2 regions of the Pseudomonas sp. 18-147 genome follow, and region 2 is predicted to be linked to the other one. Evidence: riboswitches for the same ligand, from Rfam matches in the RefSeq annotation. Region 2 holds a riboswitch; the other holds the start of a gene.

Region 1 (15,018 bases), 1.9 Mb from region 2:
GGTATCGCGGCTGACCAGGTAGCCGACACGTCGCCGCGCCTCGTCCAGGTCGCCGGCGCGCAAGGCCAGCGCCACCGGTTCGGCGTGCTCGCCGAGGCTGCGCAGGCCGAGCGCGGCGTACAGCGCCAGGGCCTGGACCAGCCAGCCGAGGTAGGGAAGTTCAGCGAGCGCCCAGGCCAGCAGGGTCAGCGGCAGTACCGCGAGGACCCAGGCGGTCACCCCGTGGCTGCGCCAGCCGACCCCGGGATCGGCCTCGCCGGCCAGGCGCGAGCGGTTGAAACGGCGCTCCAGGCGATCGGCCAGGCGGCCGAAGGCGACCAGCGGGTGCCAGCCCTGCGGCTCGCCGAAGCGCGCATCCAGCGCCACGCCGAGGATACCCAGCAGTGCGCTCATGCTCGCTCGCCCCAACGGTTCTGGTAGACCAGCTCGGCCAGCGGACGCGGTTCGCTCCAACCCTCCAGCGCCAGCATCGGCGCCGGGTAGAACTCCGCCACCGGGCCCAGGCAGAGCACCGCCACCGCCTCGCTGCCGGGCGGCAGGCCGAGCAACTCGCCCAGCGCGGCCGGATCGAACAACGATACCCAGCCCATCCCCAGGCCCTCGGCGCGACTGGCCAGCCAGAGGTTCTGGATCGCGCAGGCGAGCGACGCCAGGTCCATCTGCGGCAGGGTCCGGCGACCGAACACATGGCGTTCGCGGTCGTCCATCAGGGCGGCGACCAGCAGTTCGGCGCAATCCAGCACGCCCTCGACCTTGAGCCGCATGAACTCGTCGGAGCGCTCGCCGAGGGCTTCGGCGGTACGTCCGCGTTCCTCCTCGACCAGCCCGTGGATGGCCCGGCGCAACGCCGGCTCGGTGATACGGATGAAGCGCCAGGGTTGCATCAGGCCGACGCTGGGCGCCTGGTGCGCGGCCTCCAGCAGCCGCGCGAGCAGCTCCGGCGCCACGCTGCCGCCGCTGAAGTGGCGCATGTCGCGGCGCTCGGCGATGGCCCGGTAGACGGCGGCGCGCTCCGTGGCGCTGAAGGCGTGGGAAGAATCGGACATGTCAGTCGGCGTCTCGCGCGGGCGCCAGCAACGCAGCGGCGGCCTGCGGGTTGGAAGGCAGGTAGAAATGGATATAGGAAGCCGTCAGCCGGCCAAGACGGAACACCGCCTCCGCCGTGTTCCGGCCGTTCGGGCAGACGCCACGGGCCAGAGGCTCGACGGCGCAGTCGAGGGTCGAGTGATGGAAGGTATGCCCGCGCAGCCGCCCTTCCGGCAGCTCGACCTCCTGCAAGGCCAGGGCGGTCAGGCGCTTCTGCAGGCGCGCCCGGCCCGGCAGCAGGCCGAGCAGTTCGCCGCGCTCGCCGTCGGCGTCTTCCAGGCAGTCGAGCAGGTAGAGCATGCCGCCGCACTCGGCCAGCAGCGGCTTGCCGGCGGCATGGTGGGCTCGGATCGCCTCGGCCATGGCGCGATTGCCCTGCAGGCGCCCCAGGTGCAGTTCGGGATAGCCGCCCGGCAGGTACAGGCTGTCCACGGCGGGCAACGCCTGGTCCTGCAGCGGCGAGAAGAACGCCAGCTCGGCGCCGAGTTCGCGCAGCAGGTCGAGATTGGCCTGGTAGAGGAAGGCGAACGAGGCGTCGCGGGCCACGCCGATGCGCACGCCTTCCAGGCTGCGTTGCAGCGGCGCCGGAGCGGGCACCTCGAAGGTCACCGGCTCCGGCAGGTCGGTCTCGGCGCTGGCCAGCAAGGCGTCGGCGGCGGCGTCCAGGCGTACATCGAGATCGGCCAGTTCCTCGGCCTGGACCAGGCCCAGGTGGCGGCTCGGCAATTCGAATTCGGCCGAGCGCGGCAGACCGCCGAACCAGCGCATGCCGGGCGGCAGGCAATCGCGCAGGATGTCGCTGTGGCGCTGGCTGCCGACGCGGTTGCCGAGCACTCCGGAAAACGGCAGGTCCGGCTGGAAATGCGCCAGGCCGTAGGCCAGCGCGCCGAAGGTCTGGGCCATCGCCGCGCCGTTGATCACTCCCAGCACCGGCACGCCGAAACGCCGCGCCAGGTCTGCCGCCGAGGGGTTGCCATCGAACAGGCCCATCACCCCTTCGATGAGGATCAGGTCGGCCTCGCCGGCGGCCCGCGCCAGCAGGCGTCGCGCTTCGGCCTCGCCGACCATCCACAGGTCGAGCTGGTAGACCGGCGCGCCGGAGGCGCGAGCGAGAATCATCGGGTCGAGGAAGTCCGGTCCGCACTTGAACACCCGCACCCGTCGCCCCTGGCGCGCATGCAGGCGGGCCAGAGCGGCGGTGACGGTGGTCTTGCCCTGGCCGGAGGCCGGGGCGGCGATCAGCAGGGCCGGACAGCGTGCCTGGGTCATGGGCGAAGCGTCTCCGCGCATGGCGCCGGCATCAGAACTCCACTCCTTTCTGCGCCTTGATCCCGGCCTTGAACGCGTGCTTGACCAGGCTCATCTCGGTCACCGTGTCGGCGGCCTCGATCATCCCCGGCTGCGCGCCGCGGCCGGTCACCACCACATGCTGCATGGCCGGGCGCGCCTGGATGTCGGCGAGGACCCTGTCCAGTTCCAGGTAGCCGTGCTTGAGGGCGATGTTCAGTTCGTCCAGCACCACCAGGCCAACGTCCGGGTCGGCCAGCAATTGCGCGGCGACCTTCCAGGCCGCCTCGGCCTTGGCGATGTCGCGCTGGCGGTCCTGGGTCTCCCAGGTGAAGCCCTCGCCCATCACGTGATAGCTAACTTCCTCGGGGAAGCGCCGGAAGAAGGCTTCCTCGCCGGTGCTGGCGGCGCCCTTGATGAACTGCACGACACCGACCTTCATGCCATGGCCCAGGGCCCGCGCGACCATGCCGAAGGCCGAGCTGCTCTTGCCCTTGCCGTTGCCGCTATGCACCAGGAGCACGCCGCGTTCGTCGCGGGCCTGGGCGATCTTCTCGTCGACCACGGCCTTCTTGCGCTCCATCCGCTCGCGGTGGCGCTGGTCCTTCTCGGGGGATTCGTTCATCGTCGATCACTCCTTGCGGCGACGCGGCCGCGCCGTCGCCTCGTTCATTCGAAATACCCGGCCTCACAGGGCCTGGTAGCGCACGCTGAGGTAGACCGCCTGGCCAGGCTGGTTGTAGCCATACGCGGTTTCGTAGTCGGCACCGAACAGGTTGGCGATCCGGCCCTGCAGGCGCCATTCGTCGTTCAGCCGGTACTCGCTGCGCAGGTCGAGGGTGGCGTAGCCGCCCAGGCGCACCTCGTTGGCCGGGTCATCATAGCGTCGGCCTTCGGCGTGCACGCTGGCGCCCAGCGAAAGACGCTCGAAGCGCCGGTCCAGTTCCAGGTTGAACATCCGCTGCGCCCGGCGCGGCAGTTCGTTGCCGTCGTTGACGCCGCCGGAACGGTTTTGCGGGTCGAGGAAGGTCGCGTTGGCGTTCCAGTCCCAGCCCAGCCACTGGCTGCCGAGGACCAGTTCGACGCCACGGATGCGCGCTTCGTCGATGTTGAACGGCACATAAAGCCCCTGACGGGTTGTATAGGTGATCAGCGAGTCGATGTCCGTACGATAGGCATTCACCGCCCAGTGCCCCCAGTCGTGCGTACCGCTGAGACCGACCTCCAGGCTGCGCGAAGTCTCGGCGTCCAGGTCGGGATTGCCGTAGTCGGGGAGGTAGAGTTCGTTGAAGGTCGGCGCCTTGAACGCCGTCCCGTAGCTGACGGTGAAGCGCAGCGCGTCGCTCAGCGCGTAGCCCCAGGCGGCGCTGCCGGTGTCGTGCACGCCGAACTGCTGGTTGTCGTCGCGGCGCAGGCTCAGTTGCCAATCCTGGCGACCGTACCGGCCGAGGTACTGGGCGAACCAGCCTTTGTTCAGCCGCGAGTCGACGCTGAAGGCTTCGCTGCTGCTGATCTCGTCCTTCTGCCAGTCGTAGCCGAGGGTCAGCACATGGCCTTCGGCCAGGGTCAGGTCGTTCTGCCAGGACAGGCTGTCGCGACGGGTATCGAAGCGCGAGTAGAAACGGCCATCCTGATAGGCATCGGCCTTGTCCTCGCTGCGCCCTGCCTGGAGGGTCACCAGCCAGGGATCGAGCGGAGTGAAGCGGGCACGGCCGCCGACCAGGTTCTGCTCGCCGTCGGCGTTGGTATTGAAACCAGAGTTGCCGAGGACCTGGTCATAGTCGTTGTGCGACTTGGCCCTGACCAGGGTGCCGTCGAGTTCCAGGCCATTGTCGAAGCGATAGCCGCCGCGCAGGTTGCCGGACAGGTTGCGGTAGCCGTCTCGGTCTGGCTCATAGCCCGCAGTACCGGCGCGCTTGGTATTGATCCCCGCCGTATCGAAGCTGCTCACCCCGAGGCTGTACCAGCCGTTGCCGGCGCCGCCGCTGACCCCGGCGCTGCCCTCCAGGGTCTGATGGGTGCCGTAACCGGCGGAGAAGAACGGCTTGGCGCCCTGGCCGTCGCCGCGCCGGGTGAAGATCTGGATCACCCCGCCGATGGCCTCCGAGCCGTACAGGCTGGAACGCGGCCCGCGGACCACCTCGATGCGCTCGATCAGCTCCACCGGCAAGTCCTGGAACGCGGTGAGGCCAGCGCTGGCCGAGCCGACCTTGATGCCGTCGATCAGCACCAGCACATGGTCGGACTCGGTGCCGCGCAGGAACAGCGTGGTGTTCTTGCCGAAACCGCCGTTGTTCGCCAGCGACACGCCGGGTACCTGGCGCAACAGCTCCGGCACGCTGCGCGCCTGGCTGCGCTCGATATCCTCGCGGTCGATGACGCTCACCGCCGCCAGGCTCTGGGAAGCGGTCTGGGCGGTACGGGTGGCGGTCACCACCTGGTCGGCAAGGCTGACCGGTTCGGCCAGGCTCAGGGAAGACGCGCCGCACAGCGCCACGGCTGCCGGGGTCAGGAAAACTCTGTTCATGCTCTGCGCTGCTCCGTCGCTCTCACCCGCGCGACCTGGGTCGAGGCAGACGGAGGACGAAGCGACGGCAGGAGACGTCCGACAGCGCCCTCCGCGATGCCGTGGGTGCGTCAGGCCGGTCTCCGGGCTCGCGAGCGAAGCGCTGGACGCTTCCAGCCGCGCCTTCCCATGCCGGAGCACAGTGGTCATCGAGCGGCTGTCTGATTCGCCTACCGTTGCGGGGGCAGCGCTGGCCTGGTTCCGACGGAACGCACCAGCTTCCCTGTTTCACCCCTTGCGGGGCACCTGTCGCAAGGCGCGCAGCTTAGTGGTTCGGGGCTTGCGCGGTCAATGTGGGCGGCCACCGCAGAACTAGCGCCCGGCTCCGGGGAGCGGGTCCGCGCGCAGCGCCGTCCCGGCCGGAGCATGGCTGCGGCACCACTGCCGCCAGGTGGCCTGCAACTGCACCAGCGCGGCGCCGGCCAGCTCGCCGCGTTCGCTGCCGGCCAGCGGGCTGGCGGCCAGGGCCTTGAGCAGGCGCGCGGTCGGCGGGTCGAGGGCGTGTTCACGCTCAGCCCGCGGGCCATCGCCCAGCAGCGCCAGGCGCAGGCGCCGCAGGTAGCGGTCGCGGGCCTGCGCCAGGGACGCCGGGACCTCCTCCAGGCACTGCCGCAGGTAGAGCAGCTCGTCGCCGAAGTCGAGTCCCATCAGGCCGTCCGACCAGGGCTGGCGGCGCCCCTCCGGCAAACGGTCGTAGCGCTGCGCCAGGCGGATCAGGCGATCCGCGGTGCGCCCGCCGAACCAGGCCTCGGCCTGCGCCGGCGAGCGCAGGGTGAGCCGCGCCAGGTCGCCGAGGGTGGCCTGCAGCATGCGCCGGTAATGGCGTTCGCCCGGCCGCAGGCTGACCAGGTTGAACACCAGCACGGCGAAGGCCACCCCGAGCACCGTCGACAGGGCGTTGTTGAGGAAGTGCGCGAGGTCGTAGCTCATGCTGTTGCTCGGCGCGACGTTCTTCACGAAGAAGATGCAGAACGGCGAGGCGATCCCGGCCAGGCTCGCCCGGTTCACGCACAGCGCGGCGAAGAACAGCGGTACGCCCAGGCCCAGGCAGAGCAGCGGGAAGCCGTCCACGCCGGGCAGGTAGAACAGTGCGACGAAGCCGGCCAGCGGGATCGACAGGAGGATCCCGCGAAGGAAGTTCAGGCCGGCCTGGGCCGGGTTGTCGCGGCTGGCGAAGAGACTCAGCACCACGCCGGTGATCGACACCGCGCCCAACCCGCTCGGCCAGGCGCTGGCCAGCCAGAACGCGGCCACGCAGAGGAACGCCAGGGCGCTGCGCAGGCCGAACAGCACGCCGCGCTCGATGTCCCGGTGCCAGGCGATGGCGCCCGGCGCCTGGCGGGTGGGCGCGCCATAGACCAGCGCCTCGACGCTGCGCCCGGCCGCCCTCGCCTCGCCGAGCAGGCGTTCGAGGCAGACCAGGCACAGGTGCAACTGTCCGTGCGCCGCGTCCAGCGCCAGGCGCAAGCGCTGCCGGCAGGCCTCGAACTCGGCCTGGCGGCCCTCGCGCAACAGTGCCTCGAGTTCTTCCAGCCAGGGCTGCAAGGCGTGCGCGCTGGCCGGATCGAGCAGCCTCCGCTCGCGAGCCACCTTGCGCGCCGCGCGCAGCAGGCCGAGCAGGTCGAGGCCTAGCACGCGCAAGGCCTGGGAACGGGCGCGGCCGAGCGCACCCTCGAACCAGGCGTGGTCGCGCTGGGCGTCCGCCGCGGCGATCCGCCCCAGCGCCGCGAGCAGCTCGCCGCGTTCGTCGGCACCGCGCAGCTCCGCCGCGGCCGCCTGCAAGCCGGCCTCCCAGGCCGCCTTGCCCTGGTTCGCCAACTGGCGTTCCAGGCGCCGCGGCCAGAGCAGCACATTCACCAGCGCCGCGCAGAGGATGCCCAGGCCGATCTCCGAGCAGCGGGCCACCGCCTGGTCGAACACCGTCGCCGGATCGGCGCTGGCCGGCAGGGCGACGATGGCCGCGGTGTAGCCGGCCAGGACGAAACCGTAGGACGCATGATTGTGCAGCAGCGACGCGCCGGCGGTGCAGAACGCCAGCCAGAGGGCCATCAGCAGGAGGAAGGGCAGCGATGCCTGGCCATAGAGTGCGACCATGCCGATGGACACCAGCGCACCGGCGCAGGTGCCGATCAGGCGGAACATGCCCTTGGCCAGGACCATGCCGCTATAGGGCTGGCTGACCACGAACACCGTCATCAATGCCCATTGCGGCTGCTCCAGCTCCAGGCCGAAGACCAGGTACAGGGCCAACCCGCCGGCCAGCAGGGCCTTCACGGCGAACTGCAATTCGTGCAGACGCGGGCACAGCAGCACCTGCACCAGGTCGGAGGAAAAGAAGGAAGGCTTGGCCATCGCGGACGCCCCGAAATACATGAGCAAGCGAATTATTAGCAAGCTAATTTTCTATTGTCCAGCCTCTCCGCGAACTTTCCGGAAGAGCGTTTCGCCCTGCGAAACCTGCGCCACGGAGGCCCACTGGAGCCGACCAACACGCCTGCGCAGAAGGCGCCAACCGGCAGCGGCACGCGCCAAGCGTTCGTATACAATATCCCGCACATTCCCAACGCCATGCAGGTTGTCCCGCTTGCCTCTCTCCATGCTCAACGCCCCTAACCTGGGCATCGCCCCTTCGGCCTCCGAGATCATCGCCAAGCACCTGCGCGAAGCGATCATCGCCGGGCATTTCGCCGAGGACGAACCGATCCGCCAGGACGACATCGCGCAACTCTTCAATGTCAGCAAGATTCCCGTCCGCGAGGCCCTCAAGCGCCTGGAGGCGGAAGGCCTGGTGCTGTTCCAGCGCAACAAGGGCGCGGTGGTGACGCGTATTTCCGAACCGGAACTGGCGCAGATGTTCGAAGTGCGGGTGCTGCTCGAGGCGCAGGCGATCCGCCTGGCGGTGCCGAACATGAACGAGACCACCTTCGCCCGCGCCGAGGCGATCTGCGCCGACTTCGTCGGCGAAGACAACGTCGGCCGCTGGGCCGAACTCAACTGGCAACTGCACGCCTGCCTCTACGAACCGGCGCAGCGGCCGTTCCTGGTCAACCTGATCCGCTCCATCCACGACAAGCTGGAACGCTACCTGCGCATGCAGATGAGCCTGTCCGAAGGCAAGCAGCGCGCCGACCAGGAACACCGCGAGATCGTCGCCGCCTGTCGCGCCGGCGATGCCGAACGGGCCGCGGCACTGATCGAGGCACATATCGTCGGGGTCTGCCGGACCCTCTACGAACACCTGCCGAACCGCCCGGCCAGCACCTGAGCCGGGCCATCCCGGCTATGCCGCTTTCGTCATCCGCCTGAGCGAAAACCCTCAAGCGCCCCGCCCCGCCGAAACGCCACCCTGTGGCGCATTCCCCGGCACAGGCGAGGGCCACCATGCAACGCATCCGCATCATCGATTCGCATACCGGCGGCGAGCCCACCCGCCTGGTCATCGGCGGTTTTCCCGATCTCGGCCAGGGCGACATGGCCGAGCGCCGGCGCCTGCTCGGCGAGCGCCATGACGCCTGGCGCGCCGCCTGCATCCTCGAACCGCGCGGCAGCGACGTACTGGTCGGCGCCCTGCTCTGCGCACCGGTCGATCCCGAAGCCTGTGCCGGAGTGATCTTCTTCAACAACAGTGGCTACCTCGGCATGTGCGGCCACGGCACCATCGGCCTGGTCGCCTCGCTGGCACACCTCGGGCGGATCGGTCCCGGCGTGCACCGCATCGAGACGCCGGTCGGCGAGGTCGAGGCGACCCTCCACGAGGACGGTTCGGTCAGCGTGCGCAACGTGCCGGCCTACCGCTACCGTCGCCAGGTCAGCGTCGAAGTGCCCGGCATCGGCCGGGTCAGCGGCGACATCGCCTGGGGCGGCAACTGGTTCTTCCTGGTCGCCGGACACGGCCAGCGCATCGCCGGCGACAACCTCGACGCCCTCACCGCCTACACCGTCGCCGTCCAGCAGGCGCTGGAAGATCAGGGCATCCGCGGCGAGGACGGCGGCGCCATCGATCACATCGAACTGTTCGCCGACGATCCCCACGCCGACAGCCGCAACTTCGTGCTCTGTCCCGGCAAGGCCTACGACCGCTCGCCCTGCGGCACCGGCACCAGCGCCAAGCTGGCCTGCCTGGCCGCCGACGGCAAGCTGCTGCCCGGCCAGCCCTGGCGCCAGGCGAGCGTGATCGGCAGCCAGTTCGAGGGGCGTTACGAATGGCTCGACGGCCAGCCCGGCGGGCCCATCGTGCCGACCATCCGCGGCCGCGCCCACGTCAGCGCGGAAGCCACCCTGCTGCTGGCGGACGACGATCCGTTCGCCTGGGGCATCCGCCGGTGAACGCCGAGGTCATCGTGGTCGGCGCCGGCATCGTCGGCAGCGCCTGCGCCCATGAACTGGCGCGTCGCGGCCTCGACGTACTGGTGCTGGACAGCCGCCGCGGCGGTGCCACCGCGGTGGGCATGGGCCATCTGGTGGCGATGGACGACAACCCGGCCGAACTGGCCCTCAGCGACTACTCGATCCAGGCCTGGCGCGCCTGGGCGGCGGATCTGCCGGAAGACTGCGCGTACCGCAATTGCGGCACCCTCTGGCTGGCCGCCGACGCCAGCGAACTCGCCGAGGCCGAACGCAAGCGCCAGGCGCTGCAAGCCGCCGGCGTTGCCTGCCGGATGCTTGGCGCCGCGCGCCTGTACGCCCTCGAACCGGCCCTGCGGCCGGGCCTGGCCGGCGCCCTGGAGGTGTCCGGCGACGGCATCCTCTACGCGCCCAACGCCGCGCGCTGGCTGCTCGACCAGGCCGGGCCGCGCCTGCGCCGGCTGTACGCCGAAGTCAGCGAAGTGGACGGCAGCCGCCTGCGCCTGGCCGACGGCCGCTGGCTGAGCGCCGAGGCGCTGGTGCTGGCCAACGGCATCCATGCCGGCGAGCTGTGCGCGGAGCTGCCGATCCGCCCGAAGAAAGGCCACCTGCTGATCACCGACCGCTATCCCGGCACCCTCCGCCATCAACTGGTGGAACTCGGCTATGTCAGCAGCGCCCACGCCAGCAGCGGTACCTCGGTAGCCTTCAACGCCCAGCCGCGCCCCACCGGGCAGGTCTTCCTCGGCTCCTCGCGGCAGTTCGACACGCTCGACCCGCAGGTGGAAGGCCCGGTGCTGGCGCGCATGCTGCGGCGTGCCCTGGACTACCTGCCGGGGCTCGCCGGCCTCAATGCGATCCGTGCCTGGACCGGCTTCCGCGCTGCCACTCCGGACGGCCTGCCGCTGCTTGGCGAGCACCCGGCGCAGCCGGGCCTGTGGCTGGCGGTCGGCCACGAGGGCCTGGGCGTGACCACCGCGCCGGGCAGCGCGCGCCTGCTCGCCGCCCAGTTGTTCGGCGAAACGCCGCCGCTGGATGCCACGCCTTATCTGCCGCAACGCTTCCTCTCCAGCTCCAGGAGTGCCCGGCCATGATCGAACTGTTCATCGACCGGCGTCCGCTGCGGGTCGCCGTCGGCACCAGCGTGGCGGCCGCCCTCGCCCTCGGCGGCGACGGCTGCTCCCGCAGCGCGGTCGGCGGCGGGCGGCGCGCGCCGTTCTGCGGCATGGGCGCGTGCCAGGAATGCCGGGTATTGATCGACGGTCGGCGACGCCTGGCCTGCCAGACCGTCTGCCAATCCGGCATGCGCGTGGAGACCCAGGCATGAGCGCCGACTACGACCTGCTGATCGTCGGTGCCGGCCCCGCCGGCCTGGCCGCAGCGCTGGCCGCCGCGCCGAGCGGCGCGCGCATCGCCCTGGTCGACGACAACCCGGCCGCCGGCGGACAGATCTGGCGCGACGGCCCGCGTGCCAGCCTGCCGCCGCGTGCCCATCAGATGCGCCAACGCCTGGCCGGGCAGGCCAATGTCGAGCACTTCCCGGCGACCCGGGTGGTCGCCTGCGGTCCCGGCAGGCGCCTGTTGCTGGAAGACCCGCAACGTGGCTGGCAGGTCGGCTACCGACGCCTGGTCCTCTGCACCGGCGCCCGCGAACTGCTGCTGCCTTTTCCCGGCTGGACCCTCCCCGGCGTCACCGGCGCCGGCGGCCTGCAGGCGTTGGCCAAGGGCGGCCTGCCACTGGCCGGCCAGCGCCTGGTGGTGGCCGGCTCCGGCCCGCTGCTGCTGGCCAGCGCCGCCAGCGCCAGCCAGTGCGGGGCGCGCCTGCTGCGCGTCGCCGAACAGGCGCCGGCGAGAACCCTGGCCGCCTTCGCCGTACGCCTCCCGCGCTGGCCCGGCAAGCTGTGGCAGGCCGCCGGCCTGTTCGCCCGTAGCTACCGCGCCGACAGCTACGTGCTCGCCGCCCTCGGCGAGGAGCGCCTGGAAGCCGTGCGCCTGCGCGAAGGCGGTCGGGTCCGCGAGATCGCCTGCGAACGCCTGGCCTGCGGCTTCGGCCTGGTGCCCAACGTGCAACTCGGCCAGGCCCTCGGCTATCGCCTCGACGGCCCGGCGCTCGCCGTCGACGAATGGCAGGCCGGCAGCCTGCCCGACCACTACGCCGCCGGCGAATGCACCGGCTTCGGCGGCAGCGAACTGGCCCTGGTGGAAGGCACCATCGCCGGCCATGCCGCCGTCGACGAGCGCGACGCGGCTCGCCGCCTGTGGCCACGACGGCGACGCTGGCAGGGCTTCGCCGACACCCTGGCGCGACACTTCGCCCTGCGTGCCGAACTGCGTCAACTGGCGGAGGCGGATACCCTGGTCTGCCGTTGCGAAGACGTCCCCTTGGCCGCGCTGGCCGGGTATGCCGGCTGGACCGAGGCCAAGCTGCACAGCCGTTGCGGCATGGGCGCCTGCCAGGGGCGGATATGCGGCAGCGCCGCGCAATTCCTGTTCGGCTGGACGCCTCCGGCGCCGCGTCCGCCGTTCAGCCCGGCGCGCCTGGAGACCCTGGCCCGCTGGCAGGGCGACGCCGGCTAGCGACGCTCGGCGCGATACAGCCAGCCGAGGCCGGCCAGCGACAGCAGCAGACCACCCAGCAGCATGGGTGTCAGCGGCTCGGCGAACATCCAGTACGCCCATAGCAGGGTCAGCGCCGGGCTCAGGTACAGCGCCGCGCTGCCACCCTGTGCGGAAAGATGGCGCAGGCCCAGCCAGTACAGGCCGTAGCCGCCGAAGGTGGGCAGCAGCACCAGCCAGGCGAGCCCGAACAGGAATCCGCCGGACAGCGGCGGCCGCAGGCTACCCTCCGCCAGCGCCAGGCCGGCGAACGCCGGCAGCGCGGCGCCGATCTGCACGAACAGCACCACGGCCAGCGATCCCGGCGCATCGTCCCAGCGCTTCTGCAACAGGGTGGCCAGGGCCAGCGCCAGCATGCCCAGCAGCGGCAGGCCGTAGGCCCAGCCCGGCGCCCGCCCCAGCGCCAACGCCGCATGCCCGGCCCAGAGCACCCCGGCGACGCCCAGGGCGATCCCCGGCCACTGCCCCGGCCGCGTTCGCTGCCCCGGCAGGACCAGCGCCAGCAAGGCCACCAGCAGCGGCAACAGGTCGGCCATCAGCGCCGCCACGCCCGGCGAGACGCCGAGTTCGATGGCCTTGGCGATCGGCGCGATGTAGCCCGCGTAGGCCAACGCCCCGATCAGCGCCTGGCGCCGCCACTGGCGCGCCGACAACCGGCGCAGCCCGGCCCAGGCGAAGGGCAGCAGCAGCGCCAGGCAAACGGCGAAGCGCCAGAAGCTGGTGAGGAACACCGGCGCCTGTTCCATGGCATAGCGGTAGCCGACGAAGCCGGAACTCCAGGCCAGTACCATGCCCAGTTGCACGGCCAGCAGGCGGGTCGCCCCGGGCATCGCTCGCGGGGTGCAGGTGGTCGCGCGCATCGCTCGCCTCCGTCGGTCAGGTTCGAGTCGAGGCTAGGCGGCCTCCGCCGCTACTATCAAACGAAACTATCTGCACCAGTCATGCAGGAAATCGGAACCATGAGCGCCAACCTGGATATCGAGCTGCTGCGTACCTTCCATGCCATCCTGCGCTTCGGCCGCTTTCTCGCCGCGGCCAGCCACCTCAACCGCAGCCCCTCGGCGGTGAGCACCCACGTCCGGCGCCTGGAGGAACTGGCCGGCGGCCGGCTGTTCGAGCGCGACAACCAGTCGGTGCGGCTGACCCCGCTGGGGCAGCGGTTCCAGCGCCAGACCGCCGAGCTGCTGGAGACCCACGACCGCGTGCTCGCCGGGTTGCGCAGACGGGAAGAGCCACTGCGGGTGCGCTTCGGCATTTCCGAGGAATACGCCGGCAAGCTGCTCGGCCGCCTCCTGCCACGCCTCGGCGCGGAACTGCCGGCGCTGGAGCTGGAGGTGCTCACCGACGCCAGCGGCAGGCTGGCCGGACGCCTGCGGCGCGGCCAGCTGGACCTCGCCCTGCTGGTGCAAGCGCAAGACGAAACCCCGTACGACGGGCACTCCCGCGAGATCGGCGGCACCCAGCCGGTGTGGGTCGCCGGCCACGGCCTGCGGATCGATCCGCAACGCCCGCTGCCGCTGGCCCTGCACGGCCAGGGTTGTCCCTATCGGCAGGCGCTGCTGGAAGCCCTCGGCGCGACGGGCCGGCGCTGGCGCACGGTGGTCAGCAGTCCCGGCGCGGCGGCGCTGGAAGCGGCCATCGAAGGCGGCCTGGCGATCGGCGTGATCGACCGTGCGCGGGTCGGCCCGACGATGCGCGTGCTGGGGCCGGCGGAGGGCTTCGCCGAACTGCCCGCCCACCGCATTCGCCTGGCCTTCGCCCCGGGAGAGCGGCCGCCGGCGCTGGAGCGCCTCGGCGAACTGATCGCCGAGGAGTTCCGGCTCTGAGCCGCTACAGCGCCGGGCGCTAGACCCGCAGGCGGTGGCCGTCTGTCAGTTTCCGGCAGCAGTCGCTCACTGCGCGGCGATGCTTTCCCGTTCACGCCACTCGCGCAGCAACGCCTGGCGCCGGCGCCGCCCTCGATGTGCGCGCCCTGCTGTCGCAGGATGGCGATATCGCGGTAGAGGGTGCGCAGGCTGATCCCCAGTTCGCCGGCGAGCACATGCCCGGCCACCGGGTAACGGTGCCGGCGCAGAATCTGCAGCAGGTCGAGCAGGCGCTGGCTACGGGACAGGGCGCCGACTCACAGTTGCTCCAGGCAGTCGCGGGCGTGGTCGTCGAGGGGGACGAAGACCAGCAGGCGATCGCCGTTCTTCGGCGCCGACCACCAGTTGGTCTGCTGCAGTTCGAATTCGCCGCAGCGCGCATGACGGAAGCGCTTGAGCTGGTTTTCGATACCCATCACCTCGTTGCGCCGCCAGATCTCGCGGAACTCCGCCGAAGCCTCCAGGCAGCGCTGCAACTGCCGCTCCCACAGCGGATCGCCCATGCGCTCGACCATTGCCGCGCGGAAGAAGCCGACCATCCGCGGCAACGCCTCCTCGCGGTTGGCCATGCAGTAGCGCCAGCGCTCGTGGGTCAGCGCCAGGTAGATGCAGTTGCGGTCTTCCTCGGGGATCTCCGCCAGGTCGATGCCCACCAGCCGGCAATAGGCGCGGTTGTAGCCGCGGATGTCGAAACGGGCGTTCTGCACCATGGCCGGCAACGGGTCGAGGGCATCGAGGATGGCCTGGGTGGCGGCCGAGGGCTTCTCGCAGACCGCCCGCCGCGCCGAGGTCGGCGCGGCCAGCCCGGCGAGGTTGAACAGGTGGTGGGTTTCCGTCTCGTTGCACAGCAGGGCCCGAACGATGGCTCCGATCACCTGCTCCGAAGCGCGTACCGCGCGGCCCTGCTCCAGCCAGGTGTACCAGGTCACGCCGACCCCGGCGAGCTGCGCCACCTCCTCGCGACGCAGGCCCGGCGTGCGTCGGCGGCCGAGGCGGGAAATGCCGACCCGCTGCGGCTCGATGCTTTCCCGCCGGCGGCGCAGGAAGGCCCCCAGCTGTTCGGCGCGGGACGGCTGCGCGGGGCTTTCCGCAGAGTGGCTGGCAGGGGCGTCGAGGGGCATGGCGAAGTCCTCCGAAGGGCAGACGGGTAGCGCCAATACCAGGATAAGCAAGAACTGGTACCGGGTTAGCCAGAAGCGCATGCTGCCAGCCCACTCCCCTCCGCACAAGGACTCCGCCCATGCCCAGCGCCGT
Region 2 (15,018 bases):
CAGCGTCGCCAACACTCCCTTGGCCTGGGCCAGGGCGCCGTACCGGCGGGTGCTGGCGGAGGCATCGACGATCACCAGCCAGAGTTCGCCCGGGCGCCGGCTGCGCGGCTGGCGAAGCAGGTCGCGACGCTGTCGGGGACGTCCACGCAGCAGGGTCGGCAACCATTGGATGGCGCCCTCCGCACCCTGGCTCAGGGCGCCGCCAAGTCCGCCGCGCAGGGCTCCGGGTCTGCTCCTGGCATCCGCACCCATGACCGAGCGCGGGCGGATGCTCAGGGCTTTTTTGGCCAGCGCGGCAGCTCGCGGGCGGTCCCCATGGCCACCGGCCGAGCCGGCAATTCGCCCCACTGCCCTTCGCCGTCGCCGGTGCGCTCCGGGAGCGCGACAGGGGCCGCCGCGGGCGGTGGCGGTGGATTGGCCGCCGATGATGGCGGGTTCGACTGGCGACGGCGATGCAGCAGGGCGAAATGTTCCACCGCATCGATGTCCTCCGCCTCGATCCGCTCGCCGCCGCGCCAGGCCGCATGGGCGCGCGCCGCGCGCAGCCAGACCAGGTCGGCGCGCAGGCCATCGACAGCCGCCTCGAAGCAGCGTCGAGCGATGCTGTCCAGCGCCGCATCGTCCAGGGGAATCCGCGCCAGTTGCCGGCGTGCCTCGGCGCAACGGCGGCGCAGGGTGTCCTGCTGGCCTTCCCAGCGTTCGACGAAGGCCTGCGGGTCGGCATCGAAGGCCAGCCGGCGACGGATGATCTCTGCCCGCTCGGCCGGCGGCGGCTGGGTGTCGAGACGCACGTTGAGGCCGAAACGGTCGAGCAGTTGCGGGCGCAGTTCGCCCTCTTCCGGGTTCATCGTGCCGATCAGCACGAAACGCGCCGGATGCCGGTGGGAAATGCCATCGCGCTCGACCAGGTTGACGCCGCTGGCGGCGACGTCGAGCAACAAGTCCACCAGGTGGTCCGGCAGCAGGTTCACTTCGTCGACGTAGAGCACGCCGCCGTCGGCCTTGGCCAGCACGCCCGGGGAAAACCGCGCGCGACCTTCGCCGAGGGCGGCGTCCAGGTCGAGGCTGCCGACGATGCGCTCCTCGCTGGCGCCCAGCGGCAGGGTAACGAACTCGCCCGCCGGCAGCAGTTCGGCGACGCCCCGCGCCAGGGTCGACTTGGCCATTCCGCGCGGCCCCTCGATCAGTACCCCGCCGATCGCCGGATCGACCGCGGCCAGGCACAGCGCCAGCTTCAGTTCGTCGGCGGCGACCACGGCGGACAGGGGGTAATGCACGGTAGCGCTCATGGGGATTCCTGCGGCGGACGGACGGAAATACGGACCGCCAAGTCTATCAGGCCGGCGGCGCCGGTATCGAACCGTGAAACAGTCGTTGAACCGGCCGCCTCGCTTGCAGTAAGCTCGGGACTCGTTCACGGGAGAAACCCATGCCGCACACCCGCCATCCGCACCTGCATTCCAGTGCCTCGCGCCCTGGCTTGTCGTTGCGCGCGCGTGCGCCGCAGGCACCCCGTGCCGCGTATTTCTTCGGGTATTGGTTTAGCCACTCCGGCGCCTGATACCCCAACGGCGCCCACGGTATACGGGACGCCTACCCTGCACACGCAAACCCCCGGTCGGCTCCCCGACCGGGGGTTTTGTTTTTCCGGCCCGTTTTTCCGGCCCACAAGGCCACAACCACAGACCAACGCACAGGACATCGATCATGACCGCATACCGCTACCGCACTGGCTACCCGCTCAACACCTGGCGATTTAGCGACGGCCGCCAGCCGCTCGCCAACCCACGACATTGCCGAACACCTCGATAGGGCACGACGCGCGCGGGACGCCCGCCGCCAGCCCAGGAAGCCAGACCATGAACTCATCCGTATCCGCACTGACCACCCTTTCGCCGAACGTCCAGGCCGTCGCCCTGCCCAGCGCCACCGCCCGTACCGCCCTGGAACGCCTGCCCAGCCCGCTCGAACTCAAGGCCCGCCAGCCGTTGCCGCTGGAGCTGGCCAGCCAGGTCGCCGCCAGCCGCGACGCCATCCGCGCCATCCTCGACGGCGACGACCCGCGCCTGCTGGTGGTAGTCGGTCCCTGTTCGATTCACGATCCCCGCTCCGCCCTCGAATACGCCGAACGCCTCGCGGCGCTGAGCGACGAACTCGACGGCCAGTTGCTCCTGGTGATGCGCGCCTACGTGGAAAAGCCACGCACAACGGTGGGCTGGAAGGGCCTCGCCTACGACCCGCACCTGGATGGCAGCGACGACATGGCCGCCGGCCTGGCGCTGTCCCGGCAACTGATGCTGGACATGCTGCGCCTCGGCCTGCCGCTGGCCACCGAACTCCTGCAACCGCTGGCCGCCGGCTACTTCGACGACCTGCTGAGCTGGGCGGCGATCGGCGCGCGCACCAGCGAATCGCAGATCCACCGCGAGCTGGTCAGCGGCCTCGGCCTGCCGGTGGGCTTCAAGAACGGCACCGACGGCGGCGTCGGCATCGCCTGCGACGCGATCCGTTCGGCGGCCCACGGCCACCGCCATTTCGGCCTCGACCCGCACGGTCACCCGGCGCTGATCGAGACCCGCGGCAATCCGGACACCCATGTGGTGCTGCGCGGCGGCCGCCACGGTTCGAACTACGGCCCCGAGCAGGTGCAGGCCGTGCGCCAGGCCCTGGAAAGCCAGGGCATCGCCACGCGGATGATGGTCGATTGCAGTCACGCCAACAGCGGCAAGAACCCGCTGAACCAGCCCGGCGTCCTCGCCAGCGTGCTGGACCAGCGCCTGGCCGGCGCCAGCGACCTGGTCGGGGTAATGCTGGAAAGCCACCTGTTCGACGGTTGCCAGGCGCTTGGCGGCGAACTGCGCTACGGCGTCTCGATCACCGACGGCTGCCTCGGCTGGGAAGGCACCGAGCGGATTCTCCGCGACGCCGCCCGGCGGCTCGCCGAGCGGCGCTGAAAGCGGTGGGAGCGGCCATGCCGCTCCGCTATTCCTCTTCGACGTCCAGCAGCAGGTTCTCCAGGGCCTCGCGATAGGCCCCCGGCTCCTGCCAGAGCCCGCGCCGCTGCGCCTCCACCAGGCGCTCGGCCATGTCGCGCAAGGCTTGCGGATTGTGCTGGCGGACGAACTCGCGGGTCTCCGCGTCGAGCAGGTAGGCGTCGGCCAGCAGCGCGTACTGGTGGTCGTCGATCAGCTCGCTGGTGGCATCGAAGGCGCACAGGTAGTCCACCGTCGCCGCCAGTTCGAAGGCGCCCTTGTAGCCGTGGCGCTTCATCCCGGCGATCCACTTCGGATTCACCGCCCGCGCCCGCACCACCCGGTTGAGTTCTTCCTTGAGCGTGCGGATGCGCGGGTTGTCCGGCTGGCTGTGGTCGCCGTGGTAACTGGCCACCGGCGCGCCGCGCAGGGTTTCCACCGCCGCCAGCATGCCGCCCTGGAACTGGTAGTAGTCGTTGGAATCGAGCAGGTCGTGCTCGCGGTTGTCCTGGTTGTGCAGCACCGCCTGCAGGCGTTCCAGGCGCTGGGCGAAGCGTTCCCGCGCCGGCGTGCCGTCGTCGGCGGCACCGTAGGCGTAGCCGCCCCAGTTCAGGTAGACCTCGGCAAGGTCGGCGCGGGTCTCCCACAGCCGCTCTTCGATTGCGCCCTGCACGCCGGCGCCGTAGGCACCCGGCTTGGCGCCGAAGATCCGCCAGCCGGCCTGCCGGCGCGCCTCCGCCGGCGCCGTGCCCTGCGCCTCGAGGCGCTGGCGCTCCAGGCGTACGCGAGCGGCCAGCGGGTTCAGCTCCTCCGCCTCGTCCAGCTCGGCGACCGCCTGCACCGCCGCATCGAACAGGCGGATCAGGTTGGCGAAGGCGTCGCGGAAGAACCCGGAGACCCGCAGCGTCACGTCGACCCGCGGGCGGTCCAGCAGGGAGACCGGGAGGATCTCGAAATCGGCGACGCGCTGGCTGCCGGCCTGCCAGACCGGTCGCACGCCGAGCAGGGCCAGGGCCTGGGCGATGTCGTCGCCGCCGGTGCGCATGGTCGCCGTGCCCCACACCGAGAGGCCGAGCTGGCGCAGGTGATCGCCATGTTCCTGCAGGTGACGCTCGAGCAGCAGGTTGGCCGACTGGAAGCCGATGCGCCAGGCGGTCGGGGTCGGCAGGTTGCGCACGTCCACTGAGAAGAAGTTGCGTCCGGTGGGCAGCACGTCGAGTCGCCCGCGACTCGGCGCGCCGCTCGGACCGGCCGGTACGAAGCGCCCTTCGAGGGCTGCCAGCAGCCCGTCGATCTCGGCCCCGCCACAGGCGTCCAGGGTCGGTGCCACCTGTTCGCACAAGCCGCGCAACACCTCGCCGCTGGCACGCCAGGTGGCAGGCGGCGATTCGCCGCCCAGGCAGCGTTCTATCCAGTGCAACGCCAGCAATTCCAGGCGTTCGCGGGTATCCCCGAGAGTACGCCAGGGCTCCCCGCCCCGCTCTTCCAGGCAGGCAGGCCGCGCGCCCTGCCAGGCCTCGCCCATGTCGCAGGCCAGCGGATCGAAGCCCAGGCCAAGGTCGTCCGCCAGGCTCTTCAGCAACCCGGCGTTGGCGCCCTTGCCATCGCCGCGCGGAACCCGCAGCAGCGCCAGCAGGGTATCCAGGCGCAATCGCCCGCTCGGCGACTCGCCGAACACATGCAGGCCGTCGCGGATCTGCGACTCCTTCAGGTCGCAGAGATAGGCGTCCAGCTGCGGCAGCCAGCTGTCCGGATCGTCGCTGAGCTGCAAGCCGATCTCGCGGTCGAGACGGTTGTCGCGCAGGAGGACGAGAATCTCGCCGCGCAACTGTTCGGCGCGGCGCGGGTCGAGCAGCGAGGCATCGTAGAACTCGTCGGCCAGGCGCTCCAGGTCGCGCAGCGGGCCGTAGCTCTCGGCGCGGGTCAGCGGCGGCATCAGGTGGTCGATGATCACCGCCTGGGTGCGGCGCTTGGCCTGGGCGCCCTCCCCCGGATCGTTGACGATGAACGGATAGATGTTCGGCAGCGGACCGAGCAACGCGTCCGGCCAGCATTCGGCGGACAGGCCGACTCCCTTGCCCGGCAGCCATTCCAGGTTACCGTGCTTGCCGACGTGCAGCAGGGCATCGGCGCGGTAGGCGTGGCGCAGCCAGAAGTAGAACGCCAGGTAGCCGTGCGGCGGCACCAGGTCGGGATCGTGGTAGACCGCCGCCGGATCGAGCTGATAGCCGCGCGCCGGCTGGATGCCGACGAAGGTCAGGCCATAGCGCAGGCCGGCGACCATCATCCGTCCGTCGCGGAACATCGGGTCCTGTTGCGGCTCGCCCCAGCGCGCCAGCACCGCCTGGCGATTGCGCTCCGGCAGGCGTGCGAAGCAGGCCAGGTAGTCGTCCAGCGCCAGGCTCTGGGCGCAGGGCCGTAGGTCGAGATGCTCCAGGTCGTTGCTGACGCCGCCGAGCAACTGGCGGATCAGCTCGGTTCCGCTGGCGGGCAGTCCGTCGACCGGATAGCCCTGCTGGCGCAGGGCACGAAGGATGTTCAGCGCCGCCGCCGGGGTGTCCAGGCCGACGCCATTGCCGATCCGGCCATCGCGGGTCGGGTAGTTGGCCAGCACCAGCGCCACCCGTTTTTCCGCGTTTGGCTTGCGCGCCAGCTCGGCCCAGCGCCGCGCCAGTTCGGCGACGAAATCCATGCGCTCGTCGTCGGCGAGATAGCAGACCACGTCGCTCTCGCTGCGTTCGCTGCGCCAGGCCAGGCCCTTGAAACTGATCGGCCGGGTGACGATGCGCCCGTCCAGCTCCGGCAGCGCCACGTGCATGGCCAGGTCGCGCGGCCCCAGGCCTTGCGGGTTGTCCAGCCAGAGCGGGCGGTTGTCCAGCGAGCAGATCGCCTGCAATACCGGCACGTCGCGACGGAACGGACGCAACTCGGGCGCCTCCGGATTGGACTGGGCGAAACCGGTGGTATTGACGATCAGCGCGGCGTCGCTGCGCTCCAGCCAGTCTTCCACCTGCGCCAGGCAGGCGCTTTCCTTGAGGCTGGCCAGCGCGATCGGCAACGGGTTGAGCCCCTGCGCCGCGAGGCGTTCGCAGAAGCGTGCGATGAAGGCGGTGTTGGCTGCCTGCAGGTGGGTGCGATAGAACAGCAACGCGACCACCGGACGCCCGGCCTGCCAGTCGGCACGCCAGTGTTCCAGGGTCACCTCGGCATGCCGTGGATGGAACAGTGCCACCCGCGGCAGCGCCTGCGGTTCGCGCCAGGCGTAGTCGCGGCCGAGGCACTGGCTGGCCAGGCAGCGGTAGAACTGCCCGGCGTTCTCCAGGCCGCCCTGGCGCAAGTATTGCCAGAAGCGCTCGGCCTGCTCCGCCGGCAGGTTGCCAAGGGCGCTCAGCTCCGGGTCGGGGCGGTCGTCGCCGGGCACCGGGATCAGCAGCGCGCCGCGCTCGGCCAGCGCCACCAGTTGCTCCACGCCGTAGCGCCAGTAGCCGATGCCGCCGTGCAGCGAAAGCAGGATCACCCGCGCGTGCCGCAGCACTTCCTCGACGTAGAGGTCCACCGAGGCGTGGTTCTGCAACTGCATGGGGTTGGCCAGGCGCAGGCTCGGGTAGTCGTCCGGCAGCGCACGGGCGGCCTCGGCCAGCAATGCGAGGTGCGAATCGCCGCTGCAGAGGATCACCAGCTCGGCGGGAGTCTGGGCCAGGTGGGCGATGCCGTCGTCGGGAACGAAGCCGCCGGGTTGGGTGCGCAACAGGTGCATGGACGTTCTACCGGTAGGACGCAAGAAGCTGGGGCCGGCGAATCGCCATCGCCGGCCCCGGCCGGGGATCACGGATCAGGCAAGCGCTGTGCGCAGCTGGTTGGCAATGGCGGCCTGGTCCAGCTCCTGGCCGATCACCACCAGCCGGGTGCTGCGGACTTCGTCGGCCAGCCACTTGCGGTCGAAATGCCTGTCGAAGCGCTTGCCGACGCCCTGTACCAACAGGCGCATGGGCTTGCCCGAAATGGCGGCGAAACCCTTGATGCGAAGTATGTCGTGACGCTCCACCAGCTCGCCGAGGGCCTCGAGCAGCGCAGCTTCCTCCACCTCGGGGAGATCGACGTGGAAGGAGTCGAACTCGTCGTGGTCGTGGTCCTCGTGGCCTTCGTGGTCGTGGTGGGTCGGCCGGCCGTCGATGTGCAGCTCGGCCTCGGCGTTGAGTCCCAGCAAGACCGGCAGCGGCAGCTCGCCCCGGCTCGCCTCGACGATCTTCACCGCCGCCGGCAGCTCCCCGGCGATCTCCGCGCGGACCCGCGCCAGGGCCTCGGCGTCGAGCTGGTCGGCCTTGTTCAGGATCACCAGGTCGGCACTGGCCAACTGGTCCTCGAACAGTTCGTGCAGCGGCGATTCATGGTCGAGGTTGGGGTCCTGGCGGCGTTGCTGGTCCACCTGCTCGGGATGGGCGGCGAAGGTACCGGCCGCCACCGCCGGACTGTCGACCACGGTGATCACCGCGTCGACCGTGCAGGCGTTGCGGATTTCCGGCCACTGGAAAGCCTGCACCAGCGGCTTGGGCAGGGCCAGGCCGCTGGTCTCGATGAGGATCTGGTCAAGGTCGCCGCGGCGCGCCACCAGCTCGCGCATCACCGGGAAGAACTCTTCCTGCACGGTGCAGCACAGGCAACCGTTGGCCAGCTCGAAAACGCGGCCCTGCGCCTCTTCTTCGCTGCAGCCGATGGAACATTGCTTGAGGATCTCGCCGTCGATGCCGAGTTCGCCGAACTCGTTGACGATCACCGCGATGCGCCGGCCTTCGGCGTTGTCCAGCATGTGCCGGAGCAAGGTGGTCTTGCCGGCGCCGAGGAAGCCGGTGACGATGGTGACGGGGAGTTTCGCCAGGGTTTTCATGGGCAGCCCTTGTTCAGCTCGGCGGGCATGCGGACGAGTGGCGCGGACGCAGGGGCCGCGCAACGGATTCGCCACCGGATCACCCCGCCCGGTTGTATGGAAGTCTTGTCCCCGGGCATCGCGCCACGGGATCGACGAGGCAGGTCTCCTGGCTCACGGTCTGGCGTCTCCGCCGGTTCCCCGCCTTCCCGCGTCACGCAGTGGCATTGGGGAACGATCGCCGTTCACAGTTGCGGGGGCAGCCGCGGCATCGACCGCGTTCCCTCTTAGCCCCGCCGTCGCCGGCGAGGAACCTCGAACCGGCAAGGCTACGCAGTGCGCGGGCCAGGGTCAATCGGGCCGGTTGACGCCCGGCGGTCCTTCATGCTGTCCTAGGCGGGTTGTCCCAGGTGTCTCGTGCCGGCGCGCACGAGGTGAAACGGGAAGCCGGTGACGCTCTCCGAGCCAGTCCGGCGCTGCCCCCGCAACGGTAAGCGCATCGCGCGCGAGCCCGGAGACCGGCCTGGAACCTTTCGTTTGATTCACCCGCGGTGGGCGGGCGCAAGCGTGAAGCGGGCCGTCCGGGCCTGTTCCTCGTGCGTACTCCTCTGCCACGCCCATGCCAATCCAGAGGGAACGCACCATGTCCAGCAGCACCCTGGCGCACGCCAGCTCCACCACCTCCCTGTCGAAGCGACTGAGCCTGGCCATCGGCGCCGGCCTGCTCGGCGCGCTGCTGGTCTATTTCGCCGGTTTCTCGCACATCGACGCGGTACACAACGCCGCCCACGATACCCGGCACAGCTCCGGCTTCCCCTGCCACTGAGTCGCGAGGGAACCAGAATGATCAAGCGCATCGCCCAGACCGCCGGCTTCGCCGGCCTGCTCGCCGCCCTGCTGCTGACCCTGCTGCAGATTCTCTGGGTCACCCCGCTGATCCTCGAGGCGGAGACCTACGAGAAGAGCGAGCCGGTCGCGGCCCAGCCCCACGAACACGCCCCCGGCGTCGCCGCCCATGTCCACGACGAGGAGGCCTGGGAGCCGGAGGACGGCTGGCAGCGTACCCTCTCCACCACCGGCGGCAACCTGGTGGTGGCGGTCGGCTTCGCCCTGATGCTCGCCGGCCTCTTCACCCTGCGCGCGCCGGGCCAGACCTGGCAGGGCCTGCTCTGGGGCCTGGCCGGCTACGCGGTGTTCTGCCTGGCGCCGTCGCTGGGCCTGCCGCCGGAGCTGCCGGGTACCGCCGCGGCCGACCTGGTGCAACGCCAGTACTGGTGGATCGCCACCGCCGCCGCCACCGCGGTGGGCCTGGCCCTGCTGGTGTTCGGCGGCAACTGGCCGCTGAAGCTGGTCGGCGCCGTCCTGCTGGCGCTGCCGCACCTGTTCGGCGCGCCGCAGCCCGAGGTCCATGCCAGCCTGGCGCCGGAAGCCCTGGCCCAGCGTTTCGTGGTCGCCTCGCTGGTCAGCAATGCGCTGTTCTGGGCCGCCCTCGGCCTGGCCGCTGCCTGGCTGTTCCGGCGCAACCGGGGCGGCGTCGACGCCTGACCGCCTGCCACCCGCGACCCTTGCCGGTCGCGGGTCCATAGTGCCTCTCCTTCCATTTCCTCCGGTGCGCGCATGCCCCTGCCCATCCCCAGCCTGCTGATCGCCGGCATCGGCTGCCGCCGAGGCTGTAGCGCCGAGCATCTGCGCGCGCTGCTGGAGCGAACGCTGGGCGAACACGGGCGCAGCCTGGCCGAGCTGGACGCCCTCGCCAGCATCGACGGCAAACGCGACGAACCCGGCCTGCGGCAACTGGCCGCGCTGCTCGAACGCCCCGTGCATTTCCTCGCACCCGCCGTCCTGCACGACTACGAGCCGCGCCTGCTCAGCCCCTCCGCCGTCGCGCTGCGCGAAACCGGCTGCTCCAGCGTCGCCGAGGCCGCCGCCCTGGCCCTGGCCGAACGCCTGGGTGGCGGTCGCGCCGATCTGCTCGGCGCGAAACGCAGCGACGATCGGGCGAGCATAGCCCTGGCACGTCTTCTCACCGAACGAGAACTCCCATGACCGTCTATTTCATCGGCGCCGGTCCCGGCGACCCCGACCTGATCACCGTCAAGGGGCAGCGCCTGATCCGCCAGTGCCCGGTGATCCTCTACGCCGGCTCGCTGGTTCCGCAAGCGCTGCTCGAGGGGCACCAGGCCGGCCAGGTGGTGAACACCGCCGAGCTGGACCTCGAACAGATCGTCGAGCTACTCGCGCAAGCCCATCGCCGCGGCCTCGACGTAGCCCGCGTGCATTCCGGCGATCCCTCCCTGTACGGCGCCATCGGCGAGCAGATCCGCCACCTGCGCGAACTCGGCATCCCCTATGAGATCGTCCCCGGGGTCACCGCCACCGCCGCCTGCGCCGCCCTGCTCGGCTGCGAGCTGACCCTGCCCGAAGTGTCCCAGACGCTGATCCTGACCCGCTACGCCGCACGCACGAAGATGCCGGAAGGCGAGAGCCTGGGTGACCTGGCGCGGCACCGGGCGACCCTGGCGATCCACCTGGGCGTCGCCCACCTGGCGAAGATCGTCGAGGAACTGCTGCCGCACTACGGCGCCGACTGCCCGGTCGCGGTGATCCACCGGGCCAGTTGGCCCGACCAGGAACAGGTTCGCGGCACCCTCGGCGACATCCTGCCCAAGGTCGCCGCCAGGAATTTCCGCCGCACCGCGCTGATCCTGGTCGGCGAGGTGCTGGCCGCCGAAGGCTTCGCCGACTCTTCGCTGTACCGCGCCGAGCATCGACATCTCTATCGACCCGGCGAATGAACCGCCGTCCTTAGGTTCGGCGCCGACCACCGGCAGCACGCCTAGACTCGTCACAAGGCTTGCGACAGCGGGCCGGCACGGCTAGCGTTCAGCGCTGGCCCCTTTTTTCCTGAAGCCTTCGGACACCCATGAAACGATTCCTCCTCGGTCTGGTTCTGCTGCTGGCGGTCGCCGCCGGCGTCCTCTACTTCGTCCCGGCTACCCTCCTCACCAGCGTACGCACCGTCGAGCGCGGTCTCGCCGGTCTCAGCGAGCACAGCGTGCAGGTCGACAACCTGGAGATCGCCTACCTGGAAGGTGGCTCGGAGAAGAACCCGACCCTGTTGCTGATCCACGGCTTCGGCGCCGACAAGGACAACTGGCTGCGCTTCGCCCGGCCGCTGACCGAGCGCTACCATGTGGTCGCCCTCGACCTGCCCGGCTTCGGCGACAGCAGCAAGCCGCAACAGGCCAGCTACGACGTCGGCACCCAGGCCGAGCGAGTCGCCAATTTCGCCGCCGCCATCGGCGTGCGCCGCCTGCACCTGGCCGGCAACTCCATGGGCGGGCACATCGCCGCGCTCTACGCGGCGCGCCATCCGGAACAGGTGCTATCGCTGGCGCTGATCGACAACGCCGGGGTGATGCCGGCGCGCAAGAGCGAACTGTTCGAGGACCTGGAGCGCGGCGAGAATCCCCTGGTGGTGCGCCAGCCGGAAGACTTCCAGAAGCTGCTCGACTTCGTGTTCGTCCAGCAACCGCCGCTGCCGGCGCCGCTCAAGCGCTACCTCGGCGAACGCGCGGTAGCCGCGTCGGCGTTCAACGCGCAGATATTCGAACAACTGCGCCAGCGCTACATCCCGCTGGAGCCGGAACTGCCGAAGATCGAGGCACCGACCCTGCTGCTCTGGGGCGACCGCGACCGCGTGCTGGACGTCTCCAGCATCGAGGTGATGCGTCCGCTGCTGAAGCGGCCCAGCGTGGTGATCATGGAAAACTGCGGACACGTGCCGATGGTCGAACGCCCGGAGGAAACCGCGCAGCACTACCAGGCCTTCCTCGACGGCGTACGGAACGCCCAGGTGGCCGGTCGCTGAAAACGCGAACCGGCGCCTGGGCGCCGGTGCGGGGGAGCGGGAGCCGTCGCGAGGACGGCTCGGATACAGGCCTCAGGCCTGGATCAGGTTGGCGATCTGCACGTCCGGGTTGACGTCCTGCTCGTAGTCGACCCCAGCGACCTCGAAACCGAACAGGTTGAGGAACTCGCTCTTGTAGCCGGCGAAGTCGGTCAACTCGTAAAGGTTCTCGTTGGTTACCTTGTCCCACAGCTCCTCGACACGGGACTGCACTTCCGGCTGCAGTTCCTTGTAGTCGGCACGCAGGCGGCCTTCCTCGTCGAGGCGCGGCTCGGCGCCGTACAGGCTCTCCCGGTACAGGCCGTCGACCTGCTCGATGCAACCTTCGTGGGTACCCTGCTCCTTCATCACCTTGAACAGCAGCGACAGGTACAGCGGCATCATCGGGATCGCCGAGCTGGCCTGGGTCACCACCGCCTTGAGCACCGACACGCGCGCGTCGCCGCCCAGCGGGGCGAGCTTGTCGCGGATACCGAGGACCTTCTGGTCGAGATCCTTCTTGGCTGCGCCGATGGAACCGTTCCAGTAGATGTCGTGGGTGATCTTCTCGCCCAGGTAGGTGAACGCGGTGGTCTTCGCGCCGTCGGCCAGCACGTCGGCCTCCAGCAGCGCGTCGATCCACATCTGCCAGTCCTCGCCGCCCATCACCGCAACGGTATCGGCGACCTCCTGGTCGCTGGCCGCCTCCAGGACCACGTCCTTGATCACTTCCTTGTCGGTGTCCAGGCCACGGAAGCTGACCGACTTGCCGATCGGCTTGAGGGTCGAGGAGAACACTTCGCCGCTCTTCGGATGGGTACGGCGCGGCGCGGCCAGGCTGTAGACCACCAGGTCGACCTTGCCGAGATCGCGCTTGATGGTCTCGATGGTCAGCCGCTTCACCTCGTCGGAGAAAGCGTCGCCATTGATGCTGCGGGCATACAGGCCTTTCTCGTGGGCGAACTTCTCGAAGGCCGCCGAGTTGTACCAGCCGGCGGTGCCCGGCTTGCTCTCGCTGCCCGGACGCTCGAAGAACACCCCGAGGGTATCGGCGCCGGAACCGAACGCGGCGGTGATGCGGGCAGCCAGGCCATAGCCGGTGGAGGAACCGATGACCAGGACCTTCTTCGGTCCGTTGACGACGGGGCCCTTGGCCTCGACGTAGTCGATCTGTTGCTTGACGTTGGCCTCGCAGCCTGCCGGATGGGTAGTGACGCAGATGAAGCCACGCACGCGCGGTTTGATGATCATGAAAACCTCGGTTGCTAGATGCCGGAAAAGCACATTCAGGAGCTAGAGACGTCGCGCATTGTAAATGAGACACCTCCGCTTGGGCGGACCGAAGGCAGGAATCGTGACCAAAGGGTCACGCGTCGCAGCCCGGACATAAAAAAACCCGCTCCGGGGAGCGGGTCTTGTCGGCTTGGAATCGGGCTCAGACGGCCTTTTCCAGCTCCGGTACGGCGTCGAACAGGTCGGCGACCAGGCCGTAGTCGGCGACCTGGAAGATCGGCGCCTCTTCGTCCTTGTTGATCGCGACGATCACCTTCGAGTCCTTCATGCCCGCCAGGTGCTGGATGGCACCGGAGATACCTACCGCGATGTACAGCTGCGGGGCGACGATCTTGCCGGTCTGGCCGACCTGCATGTCGTTCGGCACGAAACCGGCGTCGACCGCGGCGCGGGAAGCGCCGACTGCGGCACCCAGCTTGTCGGCCAGGGCGTAGAGGATCTTGAAGTTGTCGCCGTTCTGCATGCCGCGGCCGCCGGAGACCACGATCTTGGCAGCGGTCAGTTCCGGACGGTCGGACTTGGCCAGCTCTTCGCCGACGAAGGCGGACTTGCCGGCATCGGCCGGGCCGGAAACCTGCTCGACGGCAGCCGAACCGCCTTCGGCGGCGACGGCGTCGAAGCCGGTGGTACGCACGGTGATCACCTTGACCGCAGCCGAGGACTGCACGGTAGCGATGGCATTACCGGCGTAGATCGGACGCTTGAAGGTGTCGGGGCTGACCACTTCGACGATCTCGGAGATCTGGTCGACGTCCAGCAGCGCGGCGACGCGCGGCAGGAAGTTCTTGCCGTTGGTGGTAGCCGGGGCCAGCACGTGGCTGTAGTTCTTGCCCAGCTCGGCGATCAGCGGTGCGACGTTTTCCGGCAGTTGATGGGCGTAGGCGGCGTTGTCGGCGACCAGCACCTTGGAGACGCCCTCGACCTTGGCGGCGGCTTCGGCCACGGCGGCAACGTTCTGTCCGGCGACCAGCACGTGGATGTCGCCGCCAATGGCCTTGGCAGCGGCAACGGTGTTCAGGGTGGCAGCCGCCAGGGCCGCGTTGTTGTGCTCAGCGATAACCAGGATAGCCATTAGATTACCTTCGCCTCGTTCTTCAGTTTCTCTACCAGTTCAGCCACGGACTTGACCTTGATGCCAGCGGAGCGTGCAGCCGGCGCCTCGACCTTCAGGGTCTTCACGGTGGAAGCGGTGGAAACGCCCAGGGCGTCCGGGGTCACCACGTCCAGCGGCTTCTTCTTGGCTTTCATGATGTTCGGCAGCGACGCGTAGCGCGGCTCGTTCAGGCGCAGGTCGGTGGTGACGATGGCCGGCAGGTTCAGCGCGACGGTCTGCAGACCGCCATCGATCTCGCGGGTCACGTTGACCTTGTCGCCAGCGACCTCGACCTTGGAGGCGAAGGTGCCCTGGGCGTAGCCGGTCAGCGCGGCGAGCATCTGGCCGGTCTGGTTGTTGTCGCTGTCGATGGCCTGCTTGCCGAGGATCACCAGCTGCGGCTGCTCCTTGTCGACCACGGCCTTGAGCAGCTTGGCCACGGCCAGGGAGTTCAGCTCGTCGTTGCTCTCCACCAGGATCGCACGGTCAGCGCCCAGCGCCAGCGCGGTGCGCAGTTGCTCCTGGGCGGCGGTCGGGCCGACGGAGACAGCGACGATCTCGGTAGCCACGCCCTTCTCTTTTAGGCGCACGGCTTCTTCCACGGCGATTTCGCAGAAGGGGTTCATGGACATCTTGACGTTGGCGAGGTCGACGCCGGAGTTGTCCGCCTTGACGCGGACCTTGACGTTGTAGTCGACCACTCGTTTGACTGCTACAAGAACCTTCATGGATTCCTCGTTATTCTCCGGTGAATAAGGATGTCGCCAGACAGGCCTGGCCGGTGATGCTCGCCGGCCGGAAACCGACACTCTGCTAGACAGCGACCGCAAAACCGCCCGTATCTTGACCGGATCACCCTTTTCGGTCAATACGGCAAAAGGGTGGTTTCCCCCCCTCGAATGCCGAT

What was found. A riboswitch is a leader RNA that binds a small molecule or an ion and turns the genes downstream of it on or off. The one in region 2 is predicted to bind cobalamin.
Region 1: it holds a riboswitch for cobalamin, as region 2 does, so the genes downstream of both, btuB (TonB-dependent vitamin B12 receptor) here and ACM0M4_RS11240 (CbtB domain-containing protein) in region 2, are expected to answer to the same signal.

The regions. Positions count from the first base shown of each region.
Region 1 covers NZ_CP182296.1:4,254,583-4,269,600, forward strand. Annotated here, with positions in the region: gene cbiB (adenosylcobinamide-phosphate synthase CbiB) at 1-393, opposite strand, end outside; gene bluB (5,6-dimethylbenzimidazole synthase) at 390-1,046, opposite strand; gene ACM0M4_RS20125 (cobyrinate a,c-diamide synthase) at 1,048-2,355, opposite strand; gene cobO (cob(I)yrinic acid a,c-diamide adenosyltransferase) at 2,387-2,998, opposite strand; gene btuB (TonB-dependent vitamin B12 receptor) at 3,062-4,900, opposite strand; cobalamin riboswitch at 4,997-5,204, opposite strand; gene ACM0M4_RS20140 (FUSC family protein) at 5,252-7,291, opposite strand; gene ACM0M4_RS20145 (GntR family transcriptional regulator) at 7,536-8,204, shown strand; gene ACM0M4_RS20150 (4-hydroxyproline epimerase) at 8,321-9,265, shown strand; gene lhpB (D-hydroxyproline dehydrogenase subunit beta LhpB) at 9,262-10,377, shown strand; gene ACM0M4_RS20160 ((2Fe-2S)-binding protein) at 10,374-10,610, shown strand; gene ACM0M4_RS20165 (NAD(P)/FAD-dependent oxidoreductase) at 10,607-11,860, shown strand; gene ACM0M4_RS20170 (DMT family transporter) at 11,857-12,759, opposite strand; gene ACM0M4_RS20175 (LysR family transcriptional regulator) at 12,859-13,725, shown strand; gene ACM0M4_RS20180 (helix-turn-helix transcriptional regulator) at 14,022-14,966, opposite strand; gene ACM0M4_RS20185 (MFS transporter) at 15,005-15,018, shown strand, end outside.
Region 2 covers NZ_CP182296.1:2,323,819-2,338,836, reverse strand. Annotated here, with positions in the region: gene ACM0M4_RS11265 (vWA domain-containing protein) at 1-252, opposite strand, end outside; gene ACM0M4_RS11260 (ATP-binding protein) at 273-1,289, opposite strand; gene ACM0M4_RS11255 (3-deoxy-7-phosphoheptulonate synthase) at 1,860-2,954, shown strand; gene cobN (cobaltochelatase subunit CobN) at 2,983-6,729, opposite strand; gene cobW (cobalamin biosynthesis protein CobW) at 6,805-7,857, opposite strand; cobalamin riboswitch at 7,979-8,169, opposite strand; cobalamin riboswitch at 8,228-8,377, shown strand; gene ACM0M4_RS11240 (CbtB domain-containing protein) at 8,480-8,662, shown strand; gene ACM0M4_RS11235 (CbtA family protein) at 8,680-9,381, shown strand; gene ACM0M4_RS11230 (cobalamin biosynthesis protein) at 9,454-9,882, shown strand; gene cobM (precorrin-4 C(11)-methyltransferase) at 9,879-10,631, shown strand; gene ACM0M4_RS11220 (alpha/beta fold hydrolase) at 10,760-11,707, shown strand; gene fabV (enoyl-ACP reductase FabV) at 11,780-12,976, opposite strand; gene ACM0M4_RS11210 (electron transfer flavoprotein subunit alpha/FixB family protein) at 13,161-14,090, opposite strand; gene ACM0M4_RS11205 (electron transfer flavoprotein subunit beta/FixA family protein) at 14,090-14,839, opposite strand.